DNA from 3 places in the Peribacillus muralis genome. Region 3 is predicted to be linked to each of the others. Evidence: riboswitches for the same ligand, from Rfam matches in the RefSeq annotation. Region 3 holds a riboswitch; each other region holds the start of a gene.
The links. Region 3 has a riboswitch for preQ1 ahead of queF (preQ(1) synthase). Riboswitches for the same ligand answer to the same signal wherever they lie in the genome.

Region 1: it holds a riboswitch for preQ1, as region 3 does, so the genes downstream of both, queC (7-cyano-7-deazaguanine synthase QueC) here and queF (preQ(1) synthase) in region 3, are expected to answer to the same signal.
Region 2: it holds a riboswitch for preQ1, as region 3 does, so the genes downstream of both, ABE28_RS17775 (VUT family protein) here and queF (preQ(1) synthase) in region 3, are expected to answer to the same signal.

The regions. Positions count from the first base shown of each region.
Region 1 is NZ_CP017080.1:3,659,408-3,663,702, forward strand. It holds gene queE (7-carboxy-7-deazaguanine synthase QueE) at 23-751, opposite strand; gene queD (6-carboxytetrahydropterin synthase QueD) at 744-1,214, opposite strand; gene queC (7-cyano-7-deazaguanine synthase QueC) at 1,214-1,879, opposite strand; PreQ1 riboswitch class I at 1,935-1,977, opposite strand; gene ABE28_RS17815 (methyl-accepting chemotaxis protein) at 2,147-3,826, shown strand; gene ABE28_RS17820 (hypothetical protein) at 4,167-4,295, shown strand, end outside.
Region 2 is NZ_CP017080.1:3,654,723-3,659,017, forward strand. It holds gene ABE28_RS17770 (alpha/beta hydrolase) at 89-838, opposite strand; gene ABE28_RS25170 (hypothetical protein) at 1,211-1,435, opposite strand; gene ABE28_RS17775 (VUT family protein) at 1,663-2,205, opposite strand; PreQ1 riboswitch class I at 2,257-2,299, opposite strand; gene ABE28_RS17780 (SRPBCC family protein) at 2,504-2,689, shown strand; gene ABE28_RS17785 (hypothetical protein) at 2,944-3,543, opposite strand; gene ABE28_RS17790 (TetR/AcrR family transcriptional regulator) at 3,704-4,273, shown strand.
Region 3 is NZ_CP017080.1:481,875-490,459, reverse strand. It holds gene ABE28_RS02345 (aspartate kinase) at 1-774, opposite strand, end outside; gene queF (preQ(1) synthase) at 1,334-1,831, opposite strand; PreQ1 riboswitch class I at 1,939-1,984, opposite strand; gene ABE28_RS02335 (DMT family transporter) at 2,114-2,971, shown strand; gene ABE28_RS24815 (BA3454 family stress response protein) at 3,233-3,367, shown strand; gene qoxA (cytochrome aa3 quinol oxidase subunit II) at 3,840-4,766, shown strand; gene qoxB (cytochrome aa3 quinol oxidase subunit I) at 4,824-6,773, shown strand; gene qoxC (cytochrome aa3 quinol oxidase subunit III) at 6,770-7,366, shown strand; gene qoxD (cytochrome aa3 quinol oxidase subunit IV) at 7,374-7,658, shown strand; gene ABE28_RS02310 (hypothetical protein) at 7,678-7,983, opposite strand; gene ABE28_RS02305 (S1C family serine protease) at 8,254-8,585, opposite strand, start outside.

The DNA of each region.
Region 1 (4,295 bases), 1.7 Mb from region 3:
GCTTCACACTGCCTCCTCTTCTTTACACGCCCCGCTTGTTGCCCCATATATAGGTATGCAGCTGCGGCAGAACCTTCACGTCATTCAATTCATCATCGGCTATCACTTTATCGATCAGCTCTTCATATTTTTTCAATAATCGGCCTATCAATTGCTGATCATCAGCCGTCCTGCTGTCGTCATTGCCGACCTGCAGATAAAAAGGAATGCCAGGGTACCTTCCATGTATACGTTTGGCATACTGGTAATCTTCTTCATTAAAGACGACGATTTTCAATGAAACATGATTGTTAGGGTTTCCGTCGGCAAGGTTCTCCATGATTCGATCGAGCACCGTAAAATCCGTGTTCATTCCGGAGCTCGGGGGCTTAGGTGATAAAGTCAATTCATCAATATCGAGAAACCAATCCTGCCAACGGCTGCCTTGTGTTTCGACACCGATTTTCATTTCATGCTCGTGCAGCAAGGCGATCAAACCGTTTAGATTTTTCAAAAGTGCAGGATTCCCTCCAGATATGGTCACGAAGGAAAAAGCCGAACCACCAATTCGCTTCAGCTCATCCCAAATTTCTTCTGCGGTCATTTGGACGGTATCTTCCTTCCCTGATCCATCCCAGGTAAAGGCTGAATCACACCAAGAACAGGAATAATCGCAGCCAGCAGTCCGGACGAACATCGTCTTTTGACCAATGACCATTCCCTCACCTTGGATGGTCGGGCCGAAGATTTCCATTACCGGAAGCTTACTCACTTTCCATCCACTCCCGTCTGGCCTCAGCATAACTGGTCGGTGTTTCATAGAGGCGGACAAATTCGACTCTTGCCCCCTGATAATCCTTTAACGAAAGGGCTTCGGCCATTTTTTCATATATCCAGACAACCATATTTTCAGCTGTTGTATTCATGGGCGGCAGCGTTTCGTTCAAATAACGGTGATCGAGGTGGATTTCAATCTCATTTTTCCATATTTCCTTCATATCACCGAAATCCATCATCAAACCTCGTGAATCCGTGTATCCGCTCACTCCAAAGATGACCTTATATGTGTGACCATGAAGATTCTTGCATTTCCCCTCATAGTCGTGCAGATGGTGTGCTGCGTCAAAAGTGAATTCCTTGCTGACCAATACCCGTTTCTTTGTATAGTTCAGCTGGCTGCGCTGTATATCTTCATCTATTTTTTGAAGCTTATCGACGATTGTAAAGCCATACATCATGAGAGGTCCCCCCGTCTGCTTACATAGTCGTCCAGTCCTTTTTGGCGCAGCTTACAGGCAGGACATTCTCCACAGCCGTCAGATATGACGCCATTATAGCAAGTAAGCGTCTTGTCACGGACGAATTCAAACGCGCCAAGCTGATCTGCAAGCTCCCACGTTTCTTCTTTATTCAGCCACATAAGCGGCGTATCAATTACGAATGACTGGTCCATCGACAAGTTCAAGGTTACGTTCATCGATTTAACGAATACATCTCGACAGTCCGGATAACCGCTGAAATCCGTTTCACAGACACCTGTGACAATATGTTTAGCCCCAATCTGGCTGGCAAGCACCCCGGCAAATGAAAGGAACAGCAAGTTCCTCCCAGGGACGAACGTTGATGGCAATTCGCCGTCTTCACCGTCCTCCACTGCAATGTCACTTCTCGTCAGCGCATTGGGCGCCAGCTGGTTCAGCAGCGACATGTCAAGGATATGATGGTTGATGCCCAGCTCCTTGGCGATCTGTTGGGCGCATTCGATTTCCAAGCTGTGCCGCTGATTATAATCGAACGTCACCGCCTCCACTTCCTCGAATCTTTCCATTGCCCAAAACAGACATGTCGTACTGTCCTGCCCTCCGCTAAATACAACCACTGCCTTTTCTTTCTTGTTCATTTCTATAAAACTCCTTTTTACGGAAAAAAACAGCACCCTAAGAATAGAGTACTGTTTCTCCTTAGTTTTTTTGAGAGGGTAGCTAGAACCTCTTCCGCCATAATGCGGAATATGCTATTTTTCCTAATTAATCGTAACTTGAAAACGGGAAGAAATCAAGATGTTTATAAATGGAGCAACTGGACCATTTCATACGATCCAATTAACATATTTCATTATTTTCCGATAAATAAGTGAACAAACTTATTGATAAAGGGGTCCATTCATTTGAGAAGCATTAGAGGAAAGATATTGGTGTCATTTTCACTCATCATATCATTATGTATCATCTTAGGAGCATTCAATATTTATAGCAGCAACAAGTCACTTGTACATTCGCAGGATATCATTGAAAGGGAGCTGCCCCTTCTGATCGAGAACGAAAAGCTGCTGAATAATCTCTCGCAAAGGACGGCGTTCGCAAGAGCTTATATTTTATACGGCGACGAAAGCTATAAAGACAAGTTCTTACAATATACCGAAGATAGCCAAAACATCCAGGACAATCTCTTGACCTTAAACGACTCGGAAAAAGCGAAGGATCTGATCGAGAAAAGCGTGGATTGGAAAACGATGATTGTCGATCGGGTGTTCCCACAATATGAAAAAGGAAATGAAGAACGTGCAAAAGAAATCCTTAAAAACGAAGTGGCGCCGATAAGCAATGAGGTAATGGAAGGCTTTAAGGGTCTTGCTTCGGAACAAGAGGAATTGATCGAAGCTTCAGGCGAAACCGTCATGGCCAGTGCGAAGTCAGTCAAGACGACAAGTATCATCATATCCATTGCCGTCGTCATCATTGGCGTGCTGCTCGCGGTCGTCACGGCCCACCTCATTACCGTCCCCCTTCTTAAAATCAGGGATAGGATGAAATTGGTGGCAGCTGGAGAGTTAAACCACGAGCCGCTGGAACGCAAATCAAATGATGAAATCGGCGAATTAACGGAATCTGCCAATCAAATGCAGAATAACCTGCGTGAAACGATCGAAAAAATGCTGGATGTATCCGAATCCGTATCCACCCAAAGCCAAGACCTGACCCAATCAGCTCATGAAGGGCAACAGGGCAGCAGGCAGATAGCGACCACGATGCATGAACTTTCGGAGGGCTCGGACTCGCAAGCCAACCGGGCAACGGAAATGGTTCGCATGATGGAGGATTTCACCAGCAAAATCGAACAGGCCCATCATGCTGGCGGCGCGGTATTCATGAGTTCAAACGAAATCCTTTCCCTTACGAAGGAAGGAAGCATTCTGATGCGCAGCTCCGTGCAGCAAATGAATACGATCGATACCATCGTCAAAAATGCCGTCGAGCAGGTGAAAGGGCTGGATTCCCAATCACAGCAAATCTCGCAGCTCGTTCAGGTCATCAAGGACATTTCCAACCAAACCAACTTATTGGCATTGAATGCCGCCATAGAAGCTGCCCGTGCCGGCGAACATGGCAAGGGATTTGCCGTCGTCGCGGATGAAGTCCGAAAACTCGCTGAAGAGGTCACACATTCCGTAGGGGATATTACCGAAATTGCAGGCACGATACAAACTGGTTCAAAAAACGTCGTCCGATCCTTAGAAGACGGGTATCGCCAGGTCGATGAGGGCACGAAACAAATCACCCTTACCGGTCAAACCTTTGAAACGATCAATCGCTCAGTCGAGGATATGGGTACGAAAATCCAACATATTACAGACGAACTGACCTACATCTCTACTAATAGTAGAAACATCAATACGGCCATTGAAGACATCGCAGCCGTCTCCGAAGAATCCGCAGCAGGAATCGAGCAGGTCTCCGCATCGGCTCAGCAATCCAGCTCGGCCATGGATGAAATCACTAATCATGCCGGCGAGCTCGCATCATCCGCTGTGCAACTGACTGAACAGGTAAAGAAGTTCCAATTATGACTTTAGCAAATTCCTGCCATTTCCAGGCAGGAATTTTCATTTTTTCCTCGACAATCGAATTGTTTCATCTCTTCCGATCCGGGGAATAAATAGAAGGTAAGCATTATCAGAATATTTAGTGTATAATGAATATACCTCAAGGAATATTCTACCCATTACAAAACCTAGGTATATGTATTGAGCAATTCAATATCACGATTTCTTACACAACGACCACCTCCAAGACTTTATTACCATATAAATCTATCTTTTTCTCCAAAATTGTAAAATAAGGTTAATTCTCACCAGTTTTGTGTTACTATTAAACCAAGACCTTTTAACCCCACAAGGAGGAATTCATATGAAGCATCTATTTAAATTCATAGCAGAGTTTAACAAAAGGAAAGCGCTGGAACGGGAAACCGACGAATTCTTTCGCAAAGAATACGAAAGCTATATGAAACTCAATCCTGAAACCGGAGTAAAAAGG
Region 2 (4,295 bases), 1.7 Mb from region 3:
TCCTGACCTTATCTATTCGAGTTACATCCTCCACTCAAGCAAAAAAGCCACCATGATGATGGTGGCTTCATTTGACAGGTTTGTCCTCTTAAGCATGATACCAAGGCAGTGTATTCAAGAACCGGTATACATCCTCATACACCTGTTCACGCTCTTTGCCCAATGTAATGATATGGCCCGATTTCTCATACCATATCAATGATTTATGCTGTGTATCCACTTCATTATATATAATGGATGCACTATTTCTATAATCCGGGTCATCAAGACTTCCCTGTAACACTAGGGTCGGGGAAGTGATGAGATCCAGTTTATCAGCTGTATCATTAATCATATCAAGTGCTTCCTGCAAGGATGCCATCGGCTCCTCTTTAAGCTTATTCATTTCAGAGGCAACTTGTTCTGCATCTTTCCCCTCAAATTTCTTATAAGCTTGTGCATAACTGAGCATCCGATTATTTAAACGGTCTACATCATTCCCAATTGTAGGTGCACACATGGAAACGACCCCTGTAACAGGCAATTCGATTCCGACTTTCAATGAGAAGACACCGCCAAGGGAAATACCTACAACGGCAATCTCTTCGTAGCCCTCATCCTTCAAGTATTGATACGCATTTTCCACATCTTCCCACCACTGCTTCGGACTAGTTTGAACCAGCTCCTCCGCAGGCAAACCATGCCCGCTATATAGAGGTCCGTGGCAAGTATAATCACGATCATTCAAATATTTACCCAATTTTTTCATATCTCCCGTACTTCCGGTAAACCCGTGAAGTAAAAGGACTGCTCTATTTCCACCTCTGTATGTGAATGACTCAGGTGCTTTCACTTTCATCTAACTAGGACCTTCTTTCTGCTCTTGTTGATAAATAGAATCTAAATGATTTTTATCAAAAAATCAATTAATACCCCTTGAGTAGGGTTAACTTCTATCCTAATCCGTATTCTCATAGAACAAATCATTATCGGATATAGTAACCTTACACACTACATATAACTCATCCGTTCCGAAGCACATTTTACTATGATTAAATTTATTTAGCAATCGTCATTTAACCATTTTTTTTAGAAAAGTAAAATGCACCTTGTGATACGATGTACAACGAATGACACTTTACTGATGAAATCCGGAGACGTGAACCAACACTCTTACAAAAAAAAACAGCTCTATGGCTATGAAATGGAGAAGACACCCTCTGCCCCGCCCTTAAACGGATGGTAACAAGGAAGTTAATGAAATACCCGCGGAAAGAGTCCGAAAGCAGGAAATATTATTTCTCGCCAATTTCAGCTGTTTACTCGCCAATTCCGGTCGTTTACTCGCCAATTCCGGCTGTTTTCTCGCCAATTTCGGTCGTTTACTCGCCAATTCCGGTCGTTTACTCGCCAATTCCGGTCGTTTACTCGCCAATTCCGGTCGTTTACTCGCCAATCGGGCTTTCCCTCATGAATGTCGCTACCTCATATTTCCGGAATTTAAAAAAGGGCCTAATTTGGCCCTTTTGCCTCTAATTCTTTATGCTTGCGATAATTGGCGCAGGAGAGTTTCATGCATTCGCCTTGGACATGTGGTCCGTACTTTTTACGGAAGGCTTCCAGGCAATAGCATCTGTCTTGTTTCTTTTTGGATCCATCCATCAAGCGTTTCACTCCTCCTATTTAACCGGAGACTACGCGCTTCTCCAGCCTGATATGGATTCGTCCGAGCAGTAGGGCACCGATCGACTGAATGATCGTTTTTACGATGATTTGACCGATGATGGCTGCCGGTACGGCTTCCCATGGCAAGATGTTGGCACCGAGTGGGCTTAGGCCAATCACGACAAAAAGCACTGAATCGAAAAAGCCTCCAACGATTCCGCTGTAAAACACCCTCCAGCTCATCGGCAGCTTTAGTCGGGTGTAAATTTCCGTATCGGCCGTTTCTGCGACCACGAACGATAATGCGGAAGCGAAGACGATCAATAATGTATCCCCTAATAAAAATGATACACATGCAGATAATATTAGTGCGATGATGATGCAAAAATAGGTTTTCGCCCGGCCGAATTTATTTTGGACCAGATCTCGAAAGATGAACGTTCCCCCAATCAGCAACGTTCCCATCGGTATGATGAACATACCAAATTGTAAAGGCATAAAAGCTGCTGTCACCACATTTGCGGTGATGATGGATACTAAATACAGTAAAATTCTTAACATGTCTTACAATCTCCTCTTACAGAAAAAACAGCACCCTAAGAAAGAGTACTGTTCTCCTTAGTTTTTTTGAGAGGGTAGCTAGAACCTCTTCCGCCGAGCGGATCATTATTTTCCTTTTTTATCGTAGCTTGAAAATGATTGGAAATCAAGCAGTTTCCAGCTAGCTTAAAAAATGATGATACTCTGAAAGATGGGGACAAGACGATTACCTTAAAATATGATGAATACGCAGCCGAGGTCATGATTACTGTACCGGAAATCGAGGAAAAAAGGAAAATCACATTTTCTTGGGGAAACGATGGTTACCATCCTGTTAGAAGAAGTGGGTGCCCCAAGCACGAACGAATCAGGTTTGAAAGCCGATGACCCCGAGATCCTAAGCAAAATGATCGGCCAAAAAGAAGGGTGGGTATATACATTCACTTGCTTAAAGGGCCATCTGGAAAATGGCGTGCATACATTGTGGGCGTCCATCGTTTTTTAACATGGACTCATGGATTTGAGTCCATCACTTTTAGATACCTTCCAGGTTACCATCATCCGCTTCATCCCCAATGAGCATGAATTCAGTTGATAGTACTCGATTTCCTGGATGCACGATAAATATGTCTACTAGAGGGTCAGTTTTTTTAAAAAATGGGCGAGCGAATAAAAAAAAACCGTCAATACGAAGATTATTGAAGATAATATTCCTAATTTCTTTTTCATATTAGTCTCTTTCCTCCAATTTCAATATCCTCATTTTATCATATAAGGGTGATGATGGAATTGGATTGAATCGATTATGGGTTCCTTTTTTTCTGTTACCGACACGTTCATATCTCCCATGAATTGATCATGTACATATAGCTGTAAAGTCCAAATGCCGGTTTCATTAAATGTTAAAACCGTGGTCGCCATGGATACAGGAACATCAATGCATTCGCTATCAAAGCTGACTGGTTGCGGCGTATACGCTTTAGGTAATTCTTTGATGGGCGTTTTTATATTGATCAATACCCCTTTAGCTGAATGGCTTATTCCATCAGCATGAGTGGCCGTTACCTCTAGTTCGCCTAAGGGAATTTCTTCACCATTTCTCCAAAACAGCCATTCCAATACGATTTCCTGATCCACTAATAAGGGTTTATCCATATAGCCGAATTTTCGCTCCGTCCCCCTTAACACATGCAGCAGCATCACATCTTTCACTTTTTCTGTTATCGTGAATGTTTTTGACGCATTTAATGGATCGTAAGCGAATCCATCATCTTCAATACTCCATTCAGCATCGGCGTCGTTAGGAATTGATAAACCAACAAGCAGGAACAGAAATATAACAGCATGTTGTAATTTCATAGGTCTCCTTTCTAGGCTCAACGTTTACTATGTTAGACGAGGCAGGCAAGCTTTAGTTACATATATATGGAAATCTTTGCAACGCTCCGTCATTTGACAGTTTATAACAAATGGGTTATATTTTAATTGACCATTGGTTAATAAATAAGGAGGTGCTCTGATGTCACCAAGGAAATCGGCAGATAAAGAATTATCAAAGGAAATGATTCTGAAGGAAGCTAGACACCTTTTTGCCACCGTCGGGTATTCGAGCGTTTCCATGAGGCAATTGGCGAAAACATTGAATTGCAGTCACGGAGCCATTTATTATCATTTTAAAAATAAGGCAGAAATCTTTTATGGCTTGGTGAAATCGGATTTTTTCGCTTTAAATCTCTTAATCGATGAAATCCTGCTGTCCGACAATCTCCCTCAGCAAAAATTGGAAAAGGTCTTATTGTGCTTTATCGAATTCGGCTTGACTCAGCAAAATCATTATTCCATCATGTTTCTATCCAAGGAAAAGGAAATTCAGCATTTATTGCAAATCGATTCTACCAAGACCTATGAAAAGCTTATCCAGTCGATGGCAGAACTGACCGATCATAAACTCGACCCTGCGTCCATTTGGTCCATTTTCCTTTCTCTGCACGGCTTTATCACCTTTTATATCAATACCGATCTATCCTTCCAAGATGTAAAGGGTTTAGCGCAATTCCACGTAAAAAACATCACGAAGAATATTTTATAAATAACACTGACCATTGGTCAAT
Region 3 (8,585 bases):
ATGGAATACCGAGAAACCGGCATAAGAAAGCTCACGCATTTCGCGATAGGTTAATTCCCTGATCCCCTTCGGATTGGGAACCACATTTGGATTAACCGCATAAACGGCATCCACATCGGTAAAATTTTCATACAAGTCGGCTTTGACGCCATTTGCAAGAATCGAGCCCGTTATGTCCGAGCCGCTTCTTGAAAACGTTAAAACATCGCCATCTAACGTATATCCGAAAAACCCTGGAAATACGACGATTCCAGGCACATCATGCAGATTATATAGCCGATCATACGATTCTGGTAGCACCTGGGTAAACCCATCTTCATCCGATACGATCAAGCCAGCCTTGTTCGGATTGATATATTGCGCCTCGACACCGCACCTTTGAAAATAAGCGGCAATCAGCTTCGCATTATTATCCTCGCCACTGGCCTTTAAAGCATCCAAGTAACGCTTTGGCTCGGATTGATCTGCATGCAGCAATGCCTGTAAATTTTCGCGGATCGCAGTGATGACCTCCTCGGATATATCCAGTTCCTTAGCAATGTTTCCATAGCGGGCGACCACATCTTCGATTAAAGGTTCGCCGTTATCCCCGCGCAGCTGCTGTTTTGCAGCTTCAATCAATAAATCCGTCACCTTTATATCATCGGAATTGCGTTTTCCGGGAGCCGAAACGACGACAAACTTCCGCTCCGGATCAGCTGTCACAATTTCGAATACCTTCTTGATTTGTTCACCTGACGCCAGTGAACTTCCGCCAAACTTCGCAACCTTCATCTCGACATCCCCTATTATTATAAAAATTCTGTCAACATTAACTCTCCCTATTATTACGTTTTTCAACGAAACAATCAAGAACAAATTCCTTTAGAGGAGGACAAATGTATTTTCAAAAAGGACAATACGACCATAAAACTGTATGATGACAGGGAAAGGAAAAAACGTTCCATCGCTCTCAATTTTTAAATTTCCGGAGCTTGGATTTCATTCAGCTTTGCTTGAAAAAAGATAGAATACCATTTACCTATAGGTCTGTGTTGCGGTGATTAGACGGTTGCTTCCACTGCAGGCACTCACTTATCCAGAGGGGTACCGGCACCGCTTATTCATTTTCATGTTCGTGTGAATGAGCAAGGATTCTTAGTGAAGGATGACACGCCACAGTTGGTAGCAATTTAGGGAAAAGCAGATAAAATGCGGAGTGAAAAGAAGGATTGGCGGTTATTCGATATGGATGAAAAGCATGAATGCGCAGGCTGCTTAAAGGGGAATCAATACTATTCAAAAGGATTTCGAAAGTAAAATCCTTCGAAACCCTTTTGATATTTCTTCCTTTTTAACGATTATCCACGGTTTCAGGGTATAAGTCATGATTCATCAAGCGGTAATCCGCCATTTCTTCATACTTCGTCCCTGGCCTTCCGTAGTTTGTGTATGGATCGATGGAAATGCCGCCCCGGGGTGTGAACTTGCCCCATACTTCAATATATTTTGGGTCCATCAATTCAATTAGGTCATTCATGATGATGTTCATGCAATCCTCATGGAAATCACCGTGGTTACGGAATGAGAATAAATACAGCTTCAAGGACTTGCTCTCGACCATTTTCACACTTGGAATATAGCTGATGTATATGGTTGCAAAGTCCGGCTGTCCGGTTATCGGGCATAAGCTAGTGAACTCCGGGCAATTGAATTTGACAAAATAATCCCGGTTAGGGTGTTTGTTATCGAACGACTCGAGAATTTCTGGAGCGTAGTCGAATGGATATTTTGTTCCTTGATTCCCAAGCAATGTTATTTCCTTTAATTCTTCTTCTTTTCTTCCAGACATAAAAAGTCCTCCTCTTCCACGCTTGTCGGGGGAGATTCATAAAATGGGCCTCTATATAACAAAAAACCATATCTCTAAAAAGATATGGTTGATTCGCGAAAAATATCAAAGCCATAGTTTTTTTAAGAGGGTGATGCTATGAACCTCTCCCATTATCGGGAAATATATTGAAATAGCCATAGTAAATATAGAAAAAAAAAATCAATCTGTCAATCCAGCTCTCGTAAAATGAGTTTGATTCCTATCCATATTCCGCTTAGAATGGAGAGGAAGATATCCTAATTGAAGGAAGAGAGTATACAAATGTGGATTTTTGCTGCACTCATCACCAGTATATGTTTCGGTATCAATAACAGCATTTTCAAGTGGAGCAGCGGAAAAGGTTACTCCAAGATACATATCCAATTTTTCTTTTACTTTACGGCCTTCATCATGGCACTATTGTATGGCGGGATCGTAGATGGTTTGACCACAAATTGGCTATCCATCTTGCTTGGAGCTGCTATCGGGATCCTTAATGCTAACGGGAATATCCAGATGGGCAGTGCGTTTGAAAAGGGACCGGCAAGCTTGACATCACCGTTGATTGCGGCCAATGCCATCTTCCCCATCCTTTGTGCTGCGATCATTTTTCATGAGCATATTTCTTCGTTGCAGTGGACCGGGATCGCCTGTATGCTCCTTGCTACCCTTGTCATTCAGTATACCCCTAACGCGAAGGGCAATCATCAATATTTCCCCTGGATGATGCATACATCATTTGCAATATTCTCATTCGGTGTACTTGGGATCTTAATGACAACGACCACGCGCCTTCATTTGAACTCACTTGATATCCTGGTATCGATGTATGGCGGCGGAACACTTTATTTGATGGCCGCATCGGGCATGAAGAATGAAAAACTCAAGTTAAACGAAGTGAAAATCGGCTCTCTAGTAGGCTTGTTGAGCATCATTGCTTATGTATGTTATTTCTTCGCTTTAAATACCGGAATTGCCAGCATCATTTTTCCAGTGGTGAGCTTGAACTGTTTAATCGTAGTTTTTGCCGGTTGTTACTTATTCAAGGAAAAACTAAAGTCCTATCAAATTGCAGGGGTTTTGGCAGCCTTGATAGGGATTATCTTAACTAAAATATAAAGAAACGGCCTTGCTTCCATAACACAGCAAGGCCGTTTTCATTTTACCGAGGATGATTTTCCATTTCCTGCACTAAAATTTCACTTTTAATGTCCATGCTATCATTAAAATATTGACAATTTTCACAATATATCAGATAATTATGAATATTAAGCAACATCGTCGTTACGCCGAAATGTTTGATAAATCCTCACCCCCGGGTATACAAGAACCGTACACCCATCCCATTAAACTAAGCATTCAAGAAAGGAAAGATGAATCATGGTAAAAGTTACAGTGAAAGTTGATTATAAAGGGAAATCCTATCAAACGAACGTCCTCACGGATCCTAGTGCAAACCAGGAACAGATTTTACAGCAGGCCCTTCATCAAGTCCAGAAGCAATGGAGTGAATAATAAGAAGCAGGCATCGTTTTCAGATACCTGCTTTTTTTATGTTTTTAGGCTAAATTCCTCAATTTATACGCTTGATGATCCGTTGTCTTTTTATATTAAAAAACAAATAAAACGCTTATCCCCCTCGTCTTATTCATCTCCCTCATATGGAATATTATTCTAATGTAATTTTATTGAAATTTTACCAATTCAAGAACGGTTCTTTTGAGAATAAATTTCATTTAAAAACACCTTTAAAATGTATTAAATTAATAAGCTATTATACTTCTTTTCTTATTATATATCCAACTAATAACCTCATATCCCATTCTTTCACTATCTCTTCATGAACTTTTTGTGACATATGTCACTTTTGATTGTTTTTTTCCATATATGATACTAATATAGAGACGTCAGTTTGTGAACAATGTAACACTCACTCTGAATAACTTGTTATTTAGAATTTCCAATAAAGAAAGAAAGGGGTATCTATATGAAAATGAAATGGGCTTTATTAACTATAATTTTTTCCATCGCGACTGTACTAACTGGTTGCGATAACCCATTAGCTGTGTTGGATCCAAAAGGTCCTGTAGCAGCAAACCAAGCTAATGTGATCATGATTTCAATTTGGACGATGTTGATTATTGTCTTAGTCGTTGTCATTCTCTATGCAATTATGTTATTTAAATACCGCGCTTCCAAGTCAAGCGATGACTATGTACCACCTCACGTGGAAGGAAGTCACGTTCTCGAAGCGATCTGGACAATCATCCCGATCCTTATCGTCATATTCCTTTCAGTTGTCAGTGTTCGCTCGACAAATGAAGTCGAGGCTACACCAAAAGGATATGAAGATCAAGAACCATTAATCATTTATGCTGCATCTTCAAATTGGAAGTGGCATTTCAGTTATCCAGAAGAGGATATCGAAACAGTAAACTACTTGTTCTTACCAACAAACCGACCAATCGAATTTAAGCTTTATTCTTACGGACCGATCTCAAGCTTCTGGATTCCACAGCTAGGCGGACAAAAATATGCGATGAGTGACATGGTGAACACTTTACACTTAGCAGCAGAAACACCTGGTGAGTATATGGGACGAAACGCAAACTTCAGTGGTTCAGGTTTCGCTGAGCATACTTTCAATGTCAAGGCAATGCCTGAAGAAGAATTCACGAAGTGGGTAGATGAAATTCACGGTACCGCTAAGAAATTGACGGAAAGTGAATTTGATAAACTATTGGAACCAGGTCACGTTGGACAATACACATTTAACGGAACACATCTTGACTTCAGACCTGCTCCTGAACATAATCACGGTGCTTCAGGCAATGGTGAATCCGAACACTCCGAACACTCTGATCACGAAGATTCAAAAAAAGCAGATGAAGCAGAAACAGAGCATCAACATTAAGATTTAAAATCACAAGCAGTTATTTAGAATAACTTTTCGAAAGGAGTCACAAAGAGTATGGATTACTTTGATAGATTTGCCGTACCACACAGCTCCCCTATGATTGTCGGTTCACAGATCGCAATCGCGGTTACAGTACTAGCAATACTAGTAGGCGTAACCTATTTTAAAAAGTGGGGCTACCTATGGCGCGAGTGGTTCACAACGGTTGACCATAAACGTATTGGTATCATGTACATTCTCGCTGCACTACTTATGCTTTTCCGTGGTGGAGCCGACGCAATATTGATGCGTGCTCAAACAGCAATACCTGATAATGGATTGTTGGATGGACAGCATTACAATGAGATTTTCACAACACACGGGGTCGTTATGATCCTGTTCATGGCCATGCCATTCATTATCGGTTTAATGAATATCGTCACTCCTCTACAAATTGGAGCTCGTGACGTAGCCTTCCCTCGTTTGAACGCAGTATCTTTCTGGTTGTTCTTTTGGGGAGCGATGTTATTCAACATCTCGTTCGTAGTCGGTGGTTCTCCTGATGCAGGTTGGACAGCTTACTTCCCATTAGCGAGTGTTGAATTCAGTGAATCCGTTGGGATGAACTATTACGCAATTGCGATTCAAATCGCAGGTATCGGTACATTAATGACTGGTATCAACTTTATCGTAACAATATTGAAAATGAGAGCACCTGGTATGACATTGATGAAAATGCCGATGTTCACATGGTCAATTCTTATCACGAACCTTATCATCGTCTTCGCTTTCCCTGTTTTGACAGTGGCACTAGCGTTAATGACAATGGACCGTCTGTTTGGAACCAATTTCTTTACAATGGCTAACGGCGGATCGGATATGCTCTGGGCTAACTTGTTCTGGATTTGGGGACACCCTGAGGTATATATCGTTATCTTGCCTGCCTTCGGTATATACAGTGAGATCATTTCTACATTTGCACGTCGTAACCTTTATGGTTATAAATCAATGGTTGTCTCTATGGTTGCCATTTCCGTTCTATCATTCGTTGTATGGGCTCACCATTTCTTCACGATGGGTCACGGTGCGATGGTTAACGGGATCTTCTCGATTACAACGATGGCGATTGCCGTTCCGACGGGAATCAAGATCTTTAACTGGTTATTCACGCTTTGGAGAGGGAAAATCGAATTTACCGTTCCAATGCTTTACTCATTAGCTTTCATTCCGATCTTCACGATCGGTGGGGTAACGGGAGTCATGCTTGCAATGGCAAGTGCCGATTACCAATACCACAACACCATGTTCTTGGTGGCGCATTTCCACTACGTATTGATTCCGGGTACAGTGTTTGCCGTACTTGCTGGGTTTACGTACTGGTGGCCAAAAATCTTCAACTTCCAATTGAGCGAAAGAATTGGGAAATGGGCTTTCTGGTTCATCGTAGTCGGATTTAACGTAACATTCTTCCCTATGTTCATCACAGGGCTGGATGGTCAAGCACGTCGTATGTACACATATTCAGAAGCAACAGGATATGGTCCATTGAACCTGCTTTCATTCGTCGGTGCACTTGGTTTATTGATTGGTTTCGCATTCCTTGTGTACAACATTTACTGGAGCACTCGTTATGCACCAAGAAATATTACAAGCGATCCTTGGAATGCACGTTCATTGGAGTGGGCTACTCACAGTCCAGTTCCAGAATACAACTTCGCTATCGTACCTGAAGTTGATTCTTCACAAGCATTCTGGGATTCAAAAAATAATGGTCCCGCATTATTCAAAGGCAAGTACAAAGAAATCCACATGCCTAACAACAGCGGCGTTCCGTTCGTACTGGGTATCATCTTCTTCGTATGGGGATTTGCAATGGTATTCAGCATGTGGATCTTCGCTATCATTTCGACACTTGGAATCTTTGCTTGCATGGCCCACCGTTCATTTGAAAAAGATCACGGTCATCACATCTCCGTTGAAGAGATAGAAGAAACAGAAAAAAAATTGCGAGGTGCTAACGCATGAAAATAGATAACTCGCTGCCACTTGAATATAGTACAGAAGAAAATCGATTAAAGATTTTAGGTTTCTGGATTTTCCTTGGAGCTGAAATCGCGCTTTTCGCAACACTTTTTGCAACGTACTTCACACTAGTTAACAGGACTGGAAATGGCCCTATTGGTGGAGATATCTTCGAGGTTACACCAGTACTAATTGAAACGATCCTGCTATTGACTAGTAGTTTCACCATCGGTCTTGGAATCAATGCAATGCGCCATGGCAGCAAGAATGCAATGATGGTATTTTTCATCATCACTCTTGCTCTTGGAGCAGGATTCCTTGGCACTGAGATCTTTGAGTTCAAGCACTATGTTCATATCGGTGCAGGACTGCAAGTAAGTGCGTTCACATCCATTTTGTTGACATTGCTTGGAACGCATGGAGCTCACGTAACGCTCGGTTTATTCTGGGGAACATTCATCGTACTTCAAGTCAAGAAGCGCGGTTTGACACCGGAAACTACGAACAAAGCGTTCATCTACTCTCTATACTGGCATTTCCTAGACGTTGTTTGGATCTTCATTTTCAGCTTCGTCTATCTGAAAGGAATGATGTAATATGAATATGAAACAGCTATTCCCACGTGGACATGTTATGGGATTCATATTCTCCATGGTTCTTACAGCCGTTGCTCTTGGTGTAGTTGTATATGAACTTTCTTTCAAAACGGGTATGATCGTCCTTTTAGTGACTGCATTCATGCAAGCCGGCGTTCAGCTGGTCATGTTCATGCATGCTGGTGAATCCGAGGATAAGAAAGCCATCTACACAAACGTTTACTACGCTCTATTCATTGCATTAGTTACCATATTCGGTACACTGCTTACAATGGTTTGGGGCTACCAATAATAGCTTAAAAAGAAGGGTGTCATATTGACACCCTTCTTCTTTTTGTTTTCGCTTTTGTTTTTATTTTGATGATCTTGGTCGTCTCCGGTTCAACTCTTTCACCCTTATGTGTATTCATCACCATTTCTTCGGTCAGGACAAAAAATATACCAACTAGAAAAATGGCAGCTGCGCTTAATGTGATGGCCATACCAACAGCGGTTAGTATGTAATCTCTATTGTAATCGCTTACAAAAAAACTTAAACAAAAAATGAAAATTCCGATTACACAACCTGTGCCCGATACCCATCTCACTGCATCCAACATCTTCTGATTAGCTTCCATAATTTCATCCCCTTTCTTTCTATTTTATTACAATTCACAAATTTGTCAAATATTTTCTATTTTTCAACATATAAACAGTATAAATTCTTGACAAGCAGATGAAGCCACTGCTTGCCTTTAGGCATTCATGACTAGATGGGAATTTCTGCAAAACAGGAAATATACACTATTATTTTTTCCTGAATCCTCCCATTCTATACACCAACTATCAGGATGGCTCATCTTATCAATAAAGGACCCCTGAATTGCTTCAGGGGCCCCCATCTCTTACTATGACTTTTGCAAAGTAATCGTTACCGTTTTCTCTGCTTTACCACGATACACTTTAACCTTCACTTTATCGCCGATCTTTTTATCGGTATATAAGTATTTCCTCAATTCTGCAGCTGTACTGATTTTCGTTCCGTCAAGTTCCATGATAATATCCTGTTGCTTAAGTCCTCCCTTATCAGCAGCCGAACCTGCTTCTATACTCGTGATCATTACCCCTGTTTTTGCAGCCTCAGGTACATCTTGAAGATAATACTGCGGCAGCTCTTCGATACTGGCCAAGCTGACACCCAAGTATGGGCGCGTGATTTTACCCTTTTCGATCAATTCCG